Regions from separate parts of the Clostridium sp. SGI.024 genome, predicted to be linked through region 1. Evidence: predicted binding sites of a transcription regulator. Region 1 holds the regulator's gene; each other region holds the start of a gene.

Evidence for each region. Region 1 encodes Rex, which represses fermentation and respiration genes when NADH is low (regulators of the CRP and FNR family bind a similar motif). Its sites were predicted from a motif close to ATTGTTAANNNNTTAACAAT; they were not measured.
Region 2: ACQRD5_RS15670 (DUF969 domain-containing protein) is a predicted target of Rex. The motif match lies at 2,552-2,571, and genes of this name have one in related genera.
Region 3: adhE (bifunctional acetaldehyde-CoA/alcohol dehydrogenase) is a predicted target of Rex. The motif match lies at 1,766-1,785, and genes of this name have one in related genera.

The regions. Positions count from the first base shown of each region.
Region 1 covers NZ_JBNPON010000041.1:9,245-13,973, reverse strand. Annotated here, with positions in the region: gene ACQRD5_RS11560 (acyl-CoA dehydrogenase) at 1-669, opposite strand, end outside; gene ACQRD5_RS11555 (short-chain-enoyl-CoA hydratase) at 760-1,542, opposite strand; gene ACQRD5_RS11550 (redox-sensing transcriptional repressor Rex) at 1,735-2,376, opposite strand; gene ACQRD5_RS11545 (heavy metal translocating P-type ATPase) at 2,868-4,729, opposite strand, start outside.
Region 2 covers NZ_JBNPON010000086.1:655-5,383, forward strand. Annotated here, with positions in the region: gene ACQRD5_RS15655 (gamma-glutamylcyclotransferase family protein) at 1-175, opposite strand, end outside; gene pcp (pyroglutamyl-peptidase I) at 175-816, opposite strand; gene ACQRD5_RS15665 (DUF979 domain-containing protein) at 836-1,765, opposite strand; gene ACQRD5_RS15670 (DUF969 domain-containing protein) at 1,774-2,439, opposite strand; gene ACQRD5_RS15675 (PTS transporter subunit EIIC) at 2,938-4,632, shown strand.
Region 3 covers NZ_JBNPON010000026.1:10,962-15,690, reverse strand. Annotated here, with positions in the region: gene adhE (bifunctional acetaldehyde-CoA/alcohol dehydrogenase) at 1-1,672, opposite strand, end outside; gene ACQRD5_RS09030 (ABC transporter ATP-binding protein) at 2,250-3,044, opposite strand; gene ACQRD5_RS09025 (ABC transporter permease) at 3,010-3,930, opposite strand; gene ACQRD5_RS09020 (ABC transporter substrate-binding protein) at 3,930-4,729, opposite strand, start outside.

The sequences.
Region 1 (4,729 bases):
ATTTTCTTTAGGAACTACACAATTGTTCATTACTAATTCTGTAGTTGAAGATCCTCTAATACCAAGTTTGTCTTCTTTCTTTCCAATTGAGAATCCTTCAAAGTCCTTTTCAACTATAAATGCAGATATACCTTTTGTACCCTTACTCTTATCAGTCATTGCAAATACAATAAATGTTTCAGCAACTCCTCCATTTGTAATAAATATCTTTGATCCATTTAATATATAATTGTCTCCATCTAAAACAGCTATAGTTTGTTGTCCTGCTGCATCTGTTCCAGCACCTGGCTCAGTTAAACCAAAAGCACCTATCTTTTTACCAGTTGCTAAATCTTTTAAATACTTTTCTTTTTGATCTTTATTACCAAATTGATCTATTAAAGACGCGCATAAAGATGTGTGAGCGGAAACTATAACCCCTGTAGTTGCACATACTTTTGATAATTCTTCTACTGCAATTATGTATGAAAGAGTGTCTCCACCAGCTCCACCATATTCCTTAGAGAATGGAATCCCCATCATCCCAATCTTAGCCATCTTTTCAACATTTTCCATAGGGAATCTTTCTGTTTCATCAATCTCAGCAGCTATTGGTTTAACTTCCTTCACAGCGAATTCTCTAACCATTTTTTTTACTAATTCTTGTTCTCTAGTTAATTGAAAATTCATTAATTATACCTCCTTGATATTGTACCCTTTTGCTTTAAAAATAAGTTTTGTTTAACTTTTTAACTATTTTTTATTTTGTTTTTATTCTGACTATTTATTAGAAAAATTTTTAGCTCTCTTTTCAATAAAAGCTGTCATTCCTTCTTTTTGATCTTCAGTTGCAAAGCATTTGCCGAAATCCTCTGCTTCAATTTCAATTGCATTATCTATATCTACTTGCATTCCTCTATTTATAGCATCTTTGCATAATTTAACAGCTATAGGTGCATTTGCCATAATTGCATTTGCCATAGCCTTAGCTTCATCCATTAAGCTTTCAAGAGGAACAACTTTATTTACTAAGCCTATTCTTAAAGCTTCATCAGCCTTTACCATTGCACATGTGTAAATAAGCTCCTTAGCTTTTCCCTCACCCACTAATCTAGGTAATCTTTGTGTTCCACCAAAACCTGGTGTTATTCCAAGACCAGCTTCTGGTTGAGCAAATCTTGCTTTTTCTGAAGCTATTCTAATATCACAAGCCATTGCTAATTCACATCCCCCACCAAGAGCGAATCCAGATATTGCTGCAATAACAGGCTTGTCTAACTTTTCTAATCTTCTGAAAACTTCATTTCCTAAAAGACCAAATTTTTTACCTTCTTCTTCTGAAAGATCTTTCATTTCTGAAATATCTGCACCGGCAACAAATGCTTTTTCTCCAGAGCCTGTTAGTATAACAGTATATATATTATTGTCTTTTTCTAAGTCATCTAGTACTACATTTAAGTCTTTTAATGTTTCTGAGTTCAATGCATTTAAAGCTTTAGGTCTATTAATAGTCACGATTGCTAAGTGTCCTTCTTTTTCAAGAATTATGTTTTTTAATTCCATTTAAGGTCCTCCTTTTTAATTATAATTATTTTATTTTAAAACATTATAATATTTTTGCATCTGAATAAATTGTTATAAGATTAACAATCCCCTCAAAAAAATAATTGAAGCATAGGCTTCAATTATTATTATAATCTTTTGAAAATTCTTTTTCAATAATTATTTGAAAATTAAGATAAAATCTTAATGTAATCACTTACACTCATCTTTGTCATTTAGCAGATATATAAGTGTTAACAAGCTTTCAGACAAGTGTACATTTTCCACTGTAACTTCTTTTGGTACAGATAAGTCAACTGGTGCAAAATTCCATATACCAGTTACACCATTTTCGACTAAAATATCACAAACTTTCTGTGCATTTATTCTAGGTACACAAATAATACCTATATCAATTGAATTTTCCATTAAATATGTTTTTAAAGCATCAATATCTTGAATTTCTATGTCTCTTATTCTCATTCCTATTAATTTAGGATTTGCATCAAATATAGCTGTAATATTTAACCCAGTCTGTGTAAATCTACTGTAGTTTGCAATTGCCTGACCTATATTACCTGCTCCAACAATTACAGCACTATATTCTCTATTTAATCCTAAAATAATACTAATTTGATTATAAAGATCCTTAACATTATAACCATATCCTTGCTGTCCGAAATCTCCAAAACAGTTTAAATCTTGTCTGATTTGTGATGCAGTAAAACCAATTTTTTCACCTAACTCTTTTGAAGATATTCTATCTACATCATTTTTTAGTAACTCTTGTAAATATCTATGATACTTTGGCAATCTCTTAATTACTGCCATTGAAATATTTTTTTTCTTTTCCATATAATTTCTCCTAATTTTTATTTTTTATTTAAAACACGATTATTCAAATATATATATATACTATTATTCTAACACTTTTGTTTTGATTTTAAAACAACTTAAGTTATCTATTTAACAAACTATTTTAAATATATAAAAACCTTAATTTTATACTTTTGTTTTTATAAAATAAATATTTTAAATTAAATTAAATATACACAAAAAATTAGACTTATGTATAACGTAGCAGATCCGTTATACATAAGTCTCAAATTTGCAAAATTACGCGTTATAAACAAAAGTAATTTTGTATGCTTCCCTTATGCCTGAATGTTCTCAACTCAAATAATTATACGTAATTTGATGAAATTTGTCAACAAAAAAGTTTACCTATGCAAATTTTATTTCTTAACTCCTTTAACCCCAAATCTCTACAAAATTTCACAGGTAAACTAATTTCTCATATTATTGTTGATTGTGAAAATATTACCATTCTAATATTTATATCTTATCTATTTTAAGCACCTTGTTGAGTTTATTACTGCAAGTACTGTAACTCCAACATCTGCAAATACAGCTTCCCACATATTAGCTAATCCAAAGGCTCCTAAGATTAAAACTAATATCTTTACTCCTAATGCAAATATTATATTTTGCCATAAAATTTTATTAGTTTTTCTAGCTATCTTTATTGCTGAAACTAAGGCTTCTGGATTATCATTCATAAGAACTACATCTGCTGCTTCAATTGCTGCATCAGAACCTATACCACCCATAGCAACACCTATATCTGCTCTTGCTAATACTGGGGCATCATTTATTCCATCTCCTACGAATATTACTTTTCCTTGAGAATTATTACTTTCAATTATTTCTTCTACTTTTTCTACCTTATCACCTGGTAATAATTCAGCATACACTTTATCTAGGCCTACTATTCCTGCTACTTTTTCTCCAACAGTTTTATTATCACCAGTTAGCATTACTGTTTGTGAAACTCCTATATCCTTCAATCCTTTTATAGCTGCTTTAGAACCTTCCTTGATTTCATCAGAAATAACTATATTTCCTTTATATTCTCTATTAATAGCTATATGAACTATAGTTCCAATAGAATTAATATTTTCATAGTTTATATTAAACTTTTCCATTAGCTTGTAGTTACCAACTAATATTTCATTTCCTTCTAAAGAAGTTTTTACTCCATGTCCAGAAATTTCTTCATAATTAACTAATTCTTTTGAGTCTACTTCCTTACCATATTCTTTAATTATAGATTGTGCAATTGGATGGTTGGATAGACTTTCTGAAATAGCAGCTATCCTTATTAATTCTTCTTTATCTATATTCACATTATTTACTTCTGTTACTTTGAAAACTCCCTTTGTTAAAGTTCCAGTTTTATCAAATACAACTGTATTTACATCCTTTAATGCTTCTAAATAATTGCCACCTTTAACTAGTATACCCTTTCTTGATGCTCCACCTATTCCCGCAAATAATCCAAGAGGAATAGATACTACTAAGGCACATGGACAAGATACTACTAAGAATATTAAGGCTCTAGATAACCACTCATTAAATGTTCCATTATTTAAAACAAAAGGTGGTATTATCGCTAAAGCTAAAGCTGAAAATACTACTACTGGAGTATAATACCTTGAGAATCTAGTTATAAACTTTTCTGTTGGTGCCTTTTTATTAGAAGCATTTTCAACTAATTCTAATATTCTTGATACTGTGGACTCCTTAAAATTTCTAGTTACTTTAATATTTAAAACTCCATTAGTATTAATAAAACCAGCTAAAATATCTTCACCTTCAAAGACTTCTCTCGGTACTGATTCGCCAGTAAGAGCTGATGTATCTACAAAGCTATTTCCTTTTATAATTATTCCATCTAAAGGAACTCTTTCACCAGGTTTTACAAGAATTACTTCATCTATACTAACTGTTTCAGGATTTACTTTTTCTTCATTTCCATTTCTTATTACATTGGCATAATCTGCTCTAATATTCATAAGTGAAGTTATTGATTTCCTTGATCTATTAACAGCATAAGATTGGAATAACTCCCCTATTTCATAAAATAACATAACTGCTACGCCTTCTGGGTATTCACCAATAAAGAATGCTCCTAAAGTTGCAATAGTCATTAAGAAGTTTTCATCAAATACTTCTCCTCTTAATATATTTTTAACTGCTGTTAAAATTACATTACCACCTATTAATAAATAACTTAATATAAATAAAACTAATGTTATTATTGAATCTCTATCTAAGACCATTGCTACTGCAAAAATTATGGCTCCAATTATTAAGCTTAAATTCTCTTTTAAATTTATAGCTTCATTATGAGAATGTTCATGGCTAT
Region 2 (4,729 bases), on a different contig from region 1:
TGGTAGTATTTCCAGGCAATACTGCTGGGTAACCCTTATAAGGCATGTGATATAATTCAAATCCGCTTATTTCAGCAGGTCTTATAGAATTAATTTTACCCTTTAAATAAAGATCATAGTTAAAAAAGCCTTCTCTTAAACTACCATATACAAAAATATTTAATTTCTTATTCATTAACAGATAGTTCCACCTATAGTTTTTATATCTGATGAATTTTCTATAACTGCTTTTATGCTAAGCTCTAGCCCCTTAGTTATATCATCTGCTGACATAGATGGCATATTAGGTTTTGTAGCTGCTTGAGCTGGAATACATGGAACATGTATAAATCCGCCTCTCATATTTGGGTACTTTTTATCTATTAAGTATAAAATTCCATACATAACATGGTTGCATACGAAGGTTCCAGCTGTATTTGATACAGAAGCAGGAATTCCGTTGTCAATCATTTCTTTTACCATAGCCTTTATAGGTAGGTTACTAAAGTATGCATTTTCACCATCTTCATATATAGAAATATCAATTGGTTGATTACCTTCATTATCTTGAATTCTTGCATCATCTATATTTATAGCAACTCTTTCAGGAGTAATTCCAAATCTTCCAGCAGCTTGCCCAACAGATATTACAACATCAGGATTATGCTTTTCTATATTTTCTTCTATTTTTTCTAGAGCTTTTCTAAATACAGTAGGTATTTCAATTTTTATAACTTCTTGTCCTAAAATAGTGTCTGGTAATTTCTTAACAGCTTCTAAAGCTGGATTTACACTTTCTCCACCAAAAGGATCAAAACCTGTAATTAATATTTTCATTTGTTAGCCTCCTTATTAATTAAAATGCTAAGAAGTACATTAATGCTATGTGTATTGCAAGTAAAATTATTGCAAATGGAGCTTGATATTTTATAACAGCATTCTTATCTTTAGTTTCTAATAATGCTACTGGTAATATGTTGAAGTTAGCAGCCATTGGAGTCATTAAAGTTCCACAGAAACCAGCTGTCATAGCTAAAGCAGAAGCTATTATAGGATCTCCACCTTGAGCAAATACAAAATGTACTCCAATACCAACAGTTATTACTGAAAATGCAGCAAAAGCATTTCCCATTATAGCAGTAAATAAAGCCATTCCCACACAGTAAGCAGTTACTCCTAGAAGTATATTACCTTGTGGAATTACTCCAGAAATTATGTTTGATATAATTTCACCAACACCAGCAGCTGTGAATAAAGCACCAAGTGCAGCTAATAATTGAGGTAATATTGCAGTAGAACCTACAGCTTGGAACATTCTATTACTGTCCTCTAAGAATTCACTAGGTTTAGCTTTAGTTAATATAAATGTAGTTATTAAAGCTACTATAGATGCAATACCAACAGCAGCAACACCAGAGATTTCAGTAAATTGAGCAATAATTAATGCAACTAAAGCTATTATTAATGATGGAATAAATATTTTTACTCCAATTTCCTTTGACTTTAAGCTTGCAAAAGTTGTATCTAAATCTTTTAAAGTTCCAATATTAATTTGATTAAAGGCAGCTAAAGCACCTATTACTACAATTAATGAACCAGTGATAACTGAAGGAATAACTTCACCTAGTATAAATATAATACCAAGTATTCCCCAAAATAAAGATGTACCATATCTAGTTTTATGATTTTTGTCTTTTAAAGTAAACATCATAGTTAGTATAAAGAATAAACCAAGCATGATGTAAAATATCTCTAATAGTATATTTGAAATTGCTTTAATATCCATATATCTTCCTACCTATTTTTATATTTTTTTGCTAGTTTTTTATCTAATAAATAGTTTTGTATAACTCCTAAAATGAAAGCTATTATAGCTATAGGAATTGAAGCCTTAGCAATTTGTAAGGTATCAACATTATAGCCAAGGGTTTCTAAAGTACCAGCAATTAGTAAGACACCTGAATTAGCTAAAAATACATTTTGTCCAAAGAAGTTACCATAGTTATCATTAGCAGCAGAAGCAGCTTTGATTAAGTCCTCATCCTTCTCATCAAGCTCGCCATATTTTGAAATAGCAGCTCCTTGAGCCATTGGGTTAATAAGTGGTCTTACAAATTGAGGATGTCCACCAAGTTTAACTGCCATAGTTGAAGCAGCTTCTCTAATAAATAGATATCCACTTATAAGTTTACCAGTAGATAAACCTTTAACTTTTTTAATTAATTCTATTGCTTTTTCTTTTAGTCCATATCTTTCACATAAACCTATTACAGGTAATGTTAAAAGAAATAAACTCATTTCTCTTTTTTGTACGAATGTTTGTCCTAAAGTTGTTAATATTTCAGAAATGCTCATATCAGCAATCAATCCAGTTACAATACCAGAAACAATTACAACTGCAATTGTATTAAACTTAAGTGAAAATCCGACTATTATTATAAGTATTCCTATTAATGCCATATTTTATCGAATCCTTTCGAAATTTGTTTTTTATTACAAGTAGTATTATATATCCCTTTTTATAAAAAATCTATAGAAATATTTGATAATTTATACAGAAATAACACTAAATAATATTAAATAGATAACAAAATTATATAAAATTTATATAATATATAGAAAAATATAGATAAAATAGTTGAGATTTATATAAAAAGTTAAATTATAAACTTAAATAAATTTAATAAAATTAAAAAAAACATTTACAGTTAATTTTTTTTGTGATAATATAGTGCCATAATAAAATAAGTAGTGTGTTACTGGTAAAGCAGGCAAAGACTAAAAATATTATAGGTATATTATAACTATATCTATAAGTTTTGGTCTTTTTTTTATTTTTTATTTTTATAATAAAATTTATGAAAGATGTAAATAATATCTCTAGATAGAAACACTCTACTTTAGCAATTATCAAATTATTAGTTTATTTATAAAATTTTACTCAAGGAGGAATTATTAATGTTACAACAATTACAAAGAATTGGTAAAGCTATAATGCTTCCAATAGCAGCATTACCAATTGCAGGTATTCTATTAGGTGTTGGTGGAGCTTTATTAGGAATTGCAGGTTTAGAAAATGCCCCAGCAGTTTATCAACCATTAATGGCTTTTGTTAATATCCCAGTTGTTACAGCAATATTAACAATAATGAAAAATATAGGGGATATCATATTTGGAAATCTACCTTTATTATTTGCAGTAGGGGTTGCAGTTGGACTTGCTAAAAAGGATAAAGGAACTGCAGGATTAGCTTCAATCTTTGGATTTATAGTTATGAACCAAGTTATATCTTCAATGTTAGCATTAGGATTAACTCAATTAGGAGTTCTTACTCCAGATGCAGTTGGTGAATATGGTACTTATGTTACTACTAACTTAGGTATATTTACTTTAAATATGTCAGTTTTCGGTGGTATTATTACAGGTATAGTTACAGCAGTATTACACAATAAATATCATACAATACAATTACCACAAGTTATTGGATTCTTCTCAGGATCAAGATTTGTTCCAATAGTTACTTCTTTAGCTATGGCAGTAGTTGGTGCTATATTAGCATTTATATGGCCAGTAGTTCAAAATGGTATAGGAGTACTTTCAGAATTAGTTAGGAATGCAGGAGTTATAGGAACATTCTTCTATGGACTTATTGAAAGAGCATTAATTCCATTTGGATTACACCACGTATTCTATACACCATTCTGGTATGGATCATTTGTTGAAGGACAAATATTAGTTGATGGTGCATGGCAAACAGTTGCAGGAGCTAATACAGCTTACTTTGCTCAATTATCAAGCATGAGTAGCTTAGTTGGAGCATCAGCAGCAGATATGTCAACAATAGTTTCAGGTACTACAAGATTTATGGCTGGTAAATTCCCATTTATGATGTTTGGTCTTCCAGCAGCAGCATTAGCTATGTATAGAACAGCAGCACCAGCTAAGAAAAAAGTTGTTGGATCATTATTAGCATCAGCAGCAGTTACAGCATTACTTACTGGTATTACAGAACCATTAGAATTCACATTCTTATTCGTTGCTCCAGTATTATATGTAGTTCACTGTGTATTAGCAGGTTTATCATTTATGTTAATGGATATACTTCATGTATTTATAGGTATGACATTCTCAGGTGGTTTAATTGACTTTACATTATTCGGTTTATTACCAGCAGGAGCAGGAGTTCCAACTCACTGGTTAAGATTAATCTTAGTTGGTATAGTTTATGCAGTAGTTTACTACTTCTTATTCTACTTCTTAATTAAGAAATTCAACTTAAAGACTCCAGGTAGAGATGAAAATGAAGAAGAAGTTAAGCTTTATTCAAAAGCTGACTATCAAGAAAAAGCAGGTATTCCTCAAGCTGACATAAATGAAAACTCTAAAGGTGCTAAAGGAACTAAAAATGAAATCCAAGAAAAAGCTCCAGCAGTATTAGCAGCTTTAGGTGGAGAAGAAAACATTGTTAGCGTTGATGCTTGTATAACAAGATTAAGAGTTGAAGTTAAAGATAAAGCAAATGTTAATAAAGAGGAATTAAAAGTATTAGGAGCAGCAGGAGTAGTTGAAGTAGGTAACGGAATTCAAGCTATCTTTGGTGCAAAAGCAGATGCTTACAAAAATGAAATAAAAAATATCTTAGATATAGACTAATTTAGAAAAGAACTGAGAATCAAATTTCTCAGTTCTTTTTTTAAAAATAATAATTAATTTATATTATTATATGAAAATCTTTGTGAAATTAATATTT
Region 3 (4,729 bases), on a different contig from region 1:
ACATAACCCACATAATCTTAGCAGCATCCATTGCAGATCCACCACCTAAAGCTATTATTACATCAGGATTGAAATCTAACATTTCCTTAGCACCAGCTTTTGCACATCTAAGTGTTGGGTCTGGTTCTACATCTGAGAATATTTTAAATTGTATTCCATTGTTTTCTAAAACTTCTGTTACCTTATTAGTATATCCCATATCAAATAGTACTTTATCAGTTACTATAAATGCTTTCTTTTTATCCATATCCTTTAACTCTCCAAGAGCTACAGGTAAACAACCATATTTAAAGTAAACTTTTTCTGGAACTCTAAACCAAAGCATATTTTCTCTCCTTTCAGCTATACTCTTGATGTTAATTAAGTGCTTAGGTCCAACATTTTCTGAAACTGAGTTTCCTCCCCATGATCCACATCCAAGAGTTAGTGATGGTGCTAATCTAAAGTTAAATATATCTCCTATAGCTCCTTGTGATGCTGGCATATTTATTAGAGTTCTAGCTGTTTTCATTTTTTCGCCAAATTGTAATATTCTATCTCTACACTTAATTTGATCAGTATAAAGAATTGAAGTATGGCCCATACCACCTAATTCAATTAATCTCGCTGCTTTTTCTAAAGCTTCTTCATAAGATTTTACTTTATACATAGCTAAAATTGGTGATAATTTTTCATGTGAAAATGGCTCTTCTAATTCTACTGATTCTACTTCCCCTATTAAGACCTTAGCTGATTCTGGGACATTAACTCCTGCCATTTCTGCAATTTTATAAGCTGATTGACCAACTATATTAGCATTTAAGCCACCTTTTTCATTTAATATAACTTTTCTTACCTTATCTACTTCTTCACCCTTTAAAATATAAGCTCCTCTTTCACTTAATTCTTTTTTAACTTCATCATATACTTGCTCTAATACTACTAATGATTGTTCTGATGCACAAATAACTCCATTATCAAAAGTTTTAGAAAGAAGTATTGAGTTTACAGCCATTTTTATATGAGCAGTTTCATCTATGATAGCTGGTGTATTACCTGCTCCAACTCCTAATGCTGGTCTTCCTGATGAATAAGCAGCCTTAACCATAGCTGGACCACCTGTTGCTAATATTATATCTGATTCTCTCATAACATTTTGAGATAATTCTACTGATGGTTCATCTATCCATCCTATAATTCCTTCTGGAGCTCCTGCTTTAACTGCAGCTTCTAAAACTATCTTAGCAGCTTCTATTGTAGCTTTTTTTGCTCTTGGATGTGGAGAAATTATAATTGCATTTCTAGTTTTTAAAGCTATTAATGTTTTAAATATTGCTGTTGATGTTGGATTTGTTGTTGGAACTATTGCTGCTATAACTCCTATTGGTTCAGCAACCTTAGTAATTCCGTAAGTTTTATCTTCTTCTAAAACTCCACAAGTTTTCATATCTTTATATTGATTATATATATATTCTGCTGCAAAATGGTTCTTTATAACTTTATCTTCCACTATACCCATTCCAGTTTCTGCAACTGCCATTTTAGCTAATTTGATTCTGTTATCATTTGCTGCTATTGCTGCTTGTCTAAAAATTTCATCAACTTGTTCTTGAGTATAAGTTGCAAAAATTCTTTGAGCCTCTCTTAATTTATTAATTCTTTGAGTTAATTCTTGTGCATTTGTTACAACCATTTTATATCCTCCTAAATGATGCGATTTATATTTTTAAATAATTTATTTTATTACTAAAATTTATTTAACTTACTGACAATATTATTGTATTTTATTGTTTAATTTTTGTCAATCTTTTTTGTTAAATTTTTATCATATTTTTTCTATTTTTTTCTCATTTTATAAAAATGATAATCAAAAGTAATAATTAAGTATTATTTTGTATATTTTTATTATATTTTTGAGGTAATTTAAATTTTTAATTTGAATCTTTATATTTTTTTTAATAATTTAATTATTCTGATAATATTAACTCCTTCTTATAATAAGTTTAAAACTTAATTTATTTAATAAATATTGTTATTAAAATAACAAAGATTTATTATTTTATTTTTTTATCTACTATTACTTTTCCATTAAATCTTATAAAATATACCTAAAAAAATGTATTTTCTATACTATGAATTTTACTACTTACATAAAGTTATTTACAGATTTAAAAAATATAAATTCTTCAAAACTAAAAAAGAACTGTAGAAAACCACAGTTCCTTTTTTATAGTCTAATTTACTAATAACTATAAATCTTTGTTATACTTTTATGCTAATAAACTTCTATCACTTAAATCATCATTAATATTAGCATCTTTAAATAAATTCATTAATTTTTCTGTTGTCAATTCTTCCTTTTCTTTACCTTTAACATCTATTAATATTTTACCTCTATGCATCATTATCAGTCTATTACCTGTTTTTATTGCTTGCTTTAAATTATGAGTTACCATCATTGTTGTAATATTAGTATCTTTTACAATTTTTTCTGTTATCTCCATTATTTTTAATGAAGTTTTTGGATCTAAAGCTGCTGTATGCTCATCTAATAATAATAATTTAGGTTTAGACATAACCGCAATTAACATACTCAAAGCTTGTCTTTGGCCTCCTGACAATAAATTAACTTTATTATACAACTTATCTTCAAGTCCTAAATCTAGCTCCTTAAGAAGTTCTTCATAATATGGAATTCTTTTTTTATTAACTCCAGAACTTAAACCAAACCTCTTTCCTTTATTGTCTGCTAATGATAAATTTTCTAATATTGTCATATTAGGTGCTACACCTAAGGATGGATTTTGGAAGACTCTACCTATCATTTTCGATCTTTTATATTCATCCTTATAAGAAACATCTTCGCCATTTAATTCAATTATACCTTCATCGCATTGAATATTTCCTGATATAATATTTAGTAATGTTGATTTTCCAGCTCCATTAGATCCTATTATGCTAATGAAGTCTCCTTCATTTACTTCTAAAGAAAAATCTGTAAATACCTTGTTTTCATTTATAGTATTTTCATTAAAGACTTTGTGCAATGCTTGAATCTTTAGCATTAACATCACCGCCTTCTCTTTTTATTTCAGTACTTTTAGCTTTTCTTCTTTTCCCTTTAAATTTAAATACTCCTGAATTTAAACTTAAAGCTATGATAACTATAACTGCTGTCATAAGCTTTAAATAATTTGGATTTAAACCAAATTTTAAAGCTAATGCTATAGCTAATTTATAAATTATAGCTCCAAATATTGAAATAGTTGTATATTTCATAAAGCTCATTTTCTTAAAAATTGAAGCACCTATAATAACAGCTGCTAGACCCATAACAACCACTCCAGTTCCCATGCTAGCATCTGAAAATCCTTGATATTGAGCTGTTAAAGCACCACTTAAAGCAACTAATCCATTACTTATCATCAGTCCAAGTATCTTTATATTATTTTTATTTATTCCCAATGAGGTGACTAATTGTTCATTATCTCCAACTGCTATAAGTAAATTACCAAGCTTTGTTTTTAAAAAGAAATCAAATGATATCTTTATTATTAAAACCACTACAATAATTGTAATTATATTAAATTTTCCAGTAAAAACATTTTTAGTATTAAATAATGGTATATTTGATTGCCCCATAACCATTAAATTAACTGAATATAAACCTATCATAACTAATATTCCAGACATTAAATTAGTTATTTTAAGTTTTACATTTAAAAGTGCTGTTACTAATCCAGCTAAAGCTCCTCCTATAGTGGCAACCAAAACTGCTAACCAAGGATTTACATCTTTAACTAACAAAGCTGCACATATAGCTGCACCTAATGGGTAAGTCCCATCTACAGAAAGATCTGGAAAGTCTAAAATCTTATACGTAATATAAACCCCTATAGCAACTACTCCAAAAAGTAACCCTTGTTCTAATACATTTATTATTAAATCCATTAGTTAACGCCCCCAGTTATAGCCTTTGCATTTTCTTTAAGATCACTAGGAATGCTAATATTTAATTTATTAGCTACATCAGTATTTATTACAATAGTCATATCACTTAATGTAGTAATTTCTATTTCCTCTGGTTTCTTTCCCTCTAATATTTCAGCTGCTTTATATCCTGTTTCTTTTCCAAGTTTAAAATAATCTATTCCGATTGAACATAAACCACCTTTAGATACAATAGCTTCTTCTGCTCCTAAAATCGCTACATTATTTTTTACAGCAATTTGTCCAACTAAATCATAAGCAGAGGCTACAGTATTATCAGTTGGTGTATATAATGCATCTATATCTTTGATAACTGCACTTAAATTTTGATTTATTTCATTTACATTTGTAATTCCAATTTCTTTAACACTTATATTTAATTTACTAGCTTCCTTCTTTAATTCTTCAACTTGTACTACTGAATTGGTTTCAGAAGTGTTATAAATTACTCCTATATTTTTAATTTCAGGCTTAAGTTTAAGCAATAATTCAAGTTGCTTATCTATAGGCACCATATCTGAAACTCCTGTCATATTAGTTCCTGAACTTTTCCAATCCTTAGCTATACCAGCTGAAACTGGATCAGTAACTGCAGTAAAAACTGTTGGTATTTCTTTAGTTGAATTATATACTGCTTGTGCTGATGTAGTTGCAATAGCCAAAATTAAATCTTTCTTTTCTGATGTAAACTTTTGTGCTATTGTTTGAGAAGTTGGATTATCTCCTTGAGCATTTTGATAGTCAATTTTTATATTTTTCC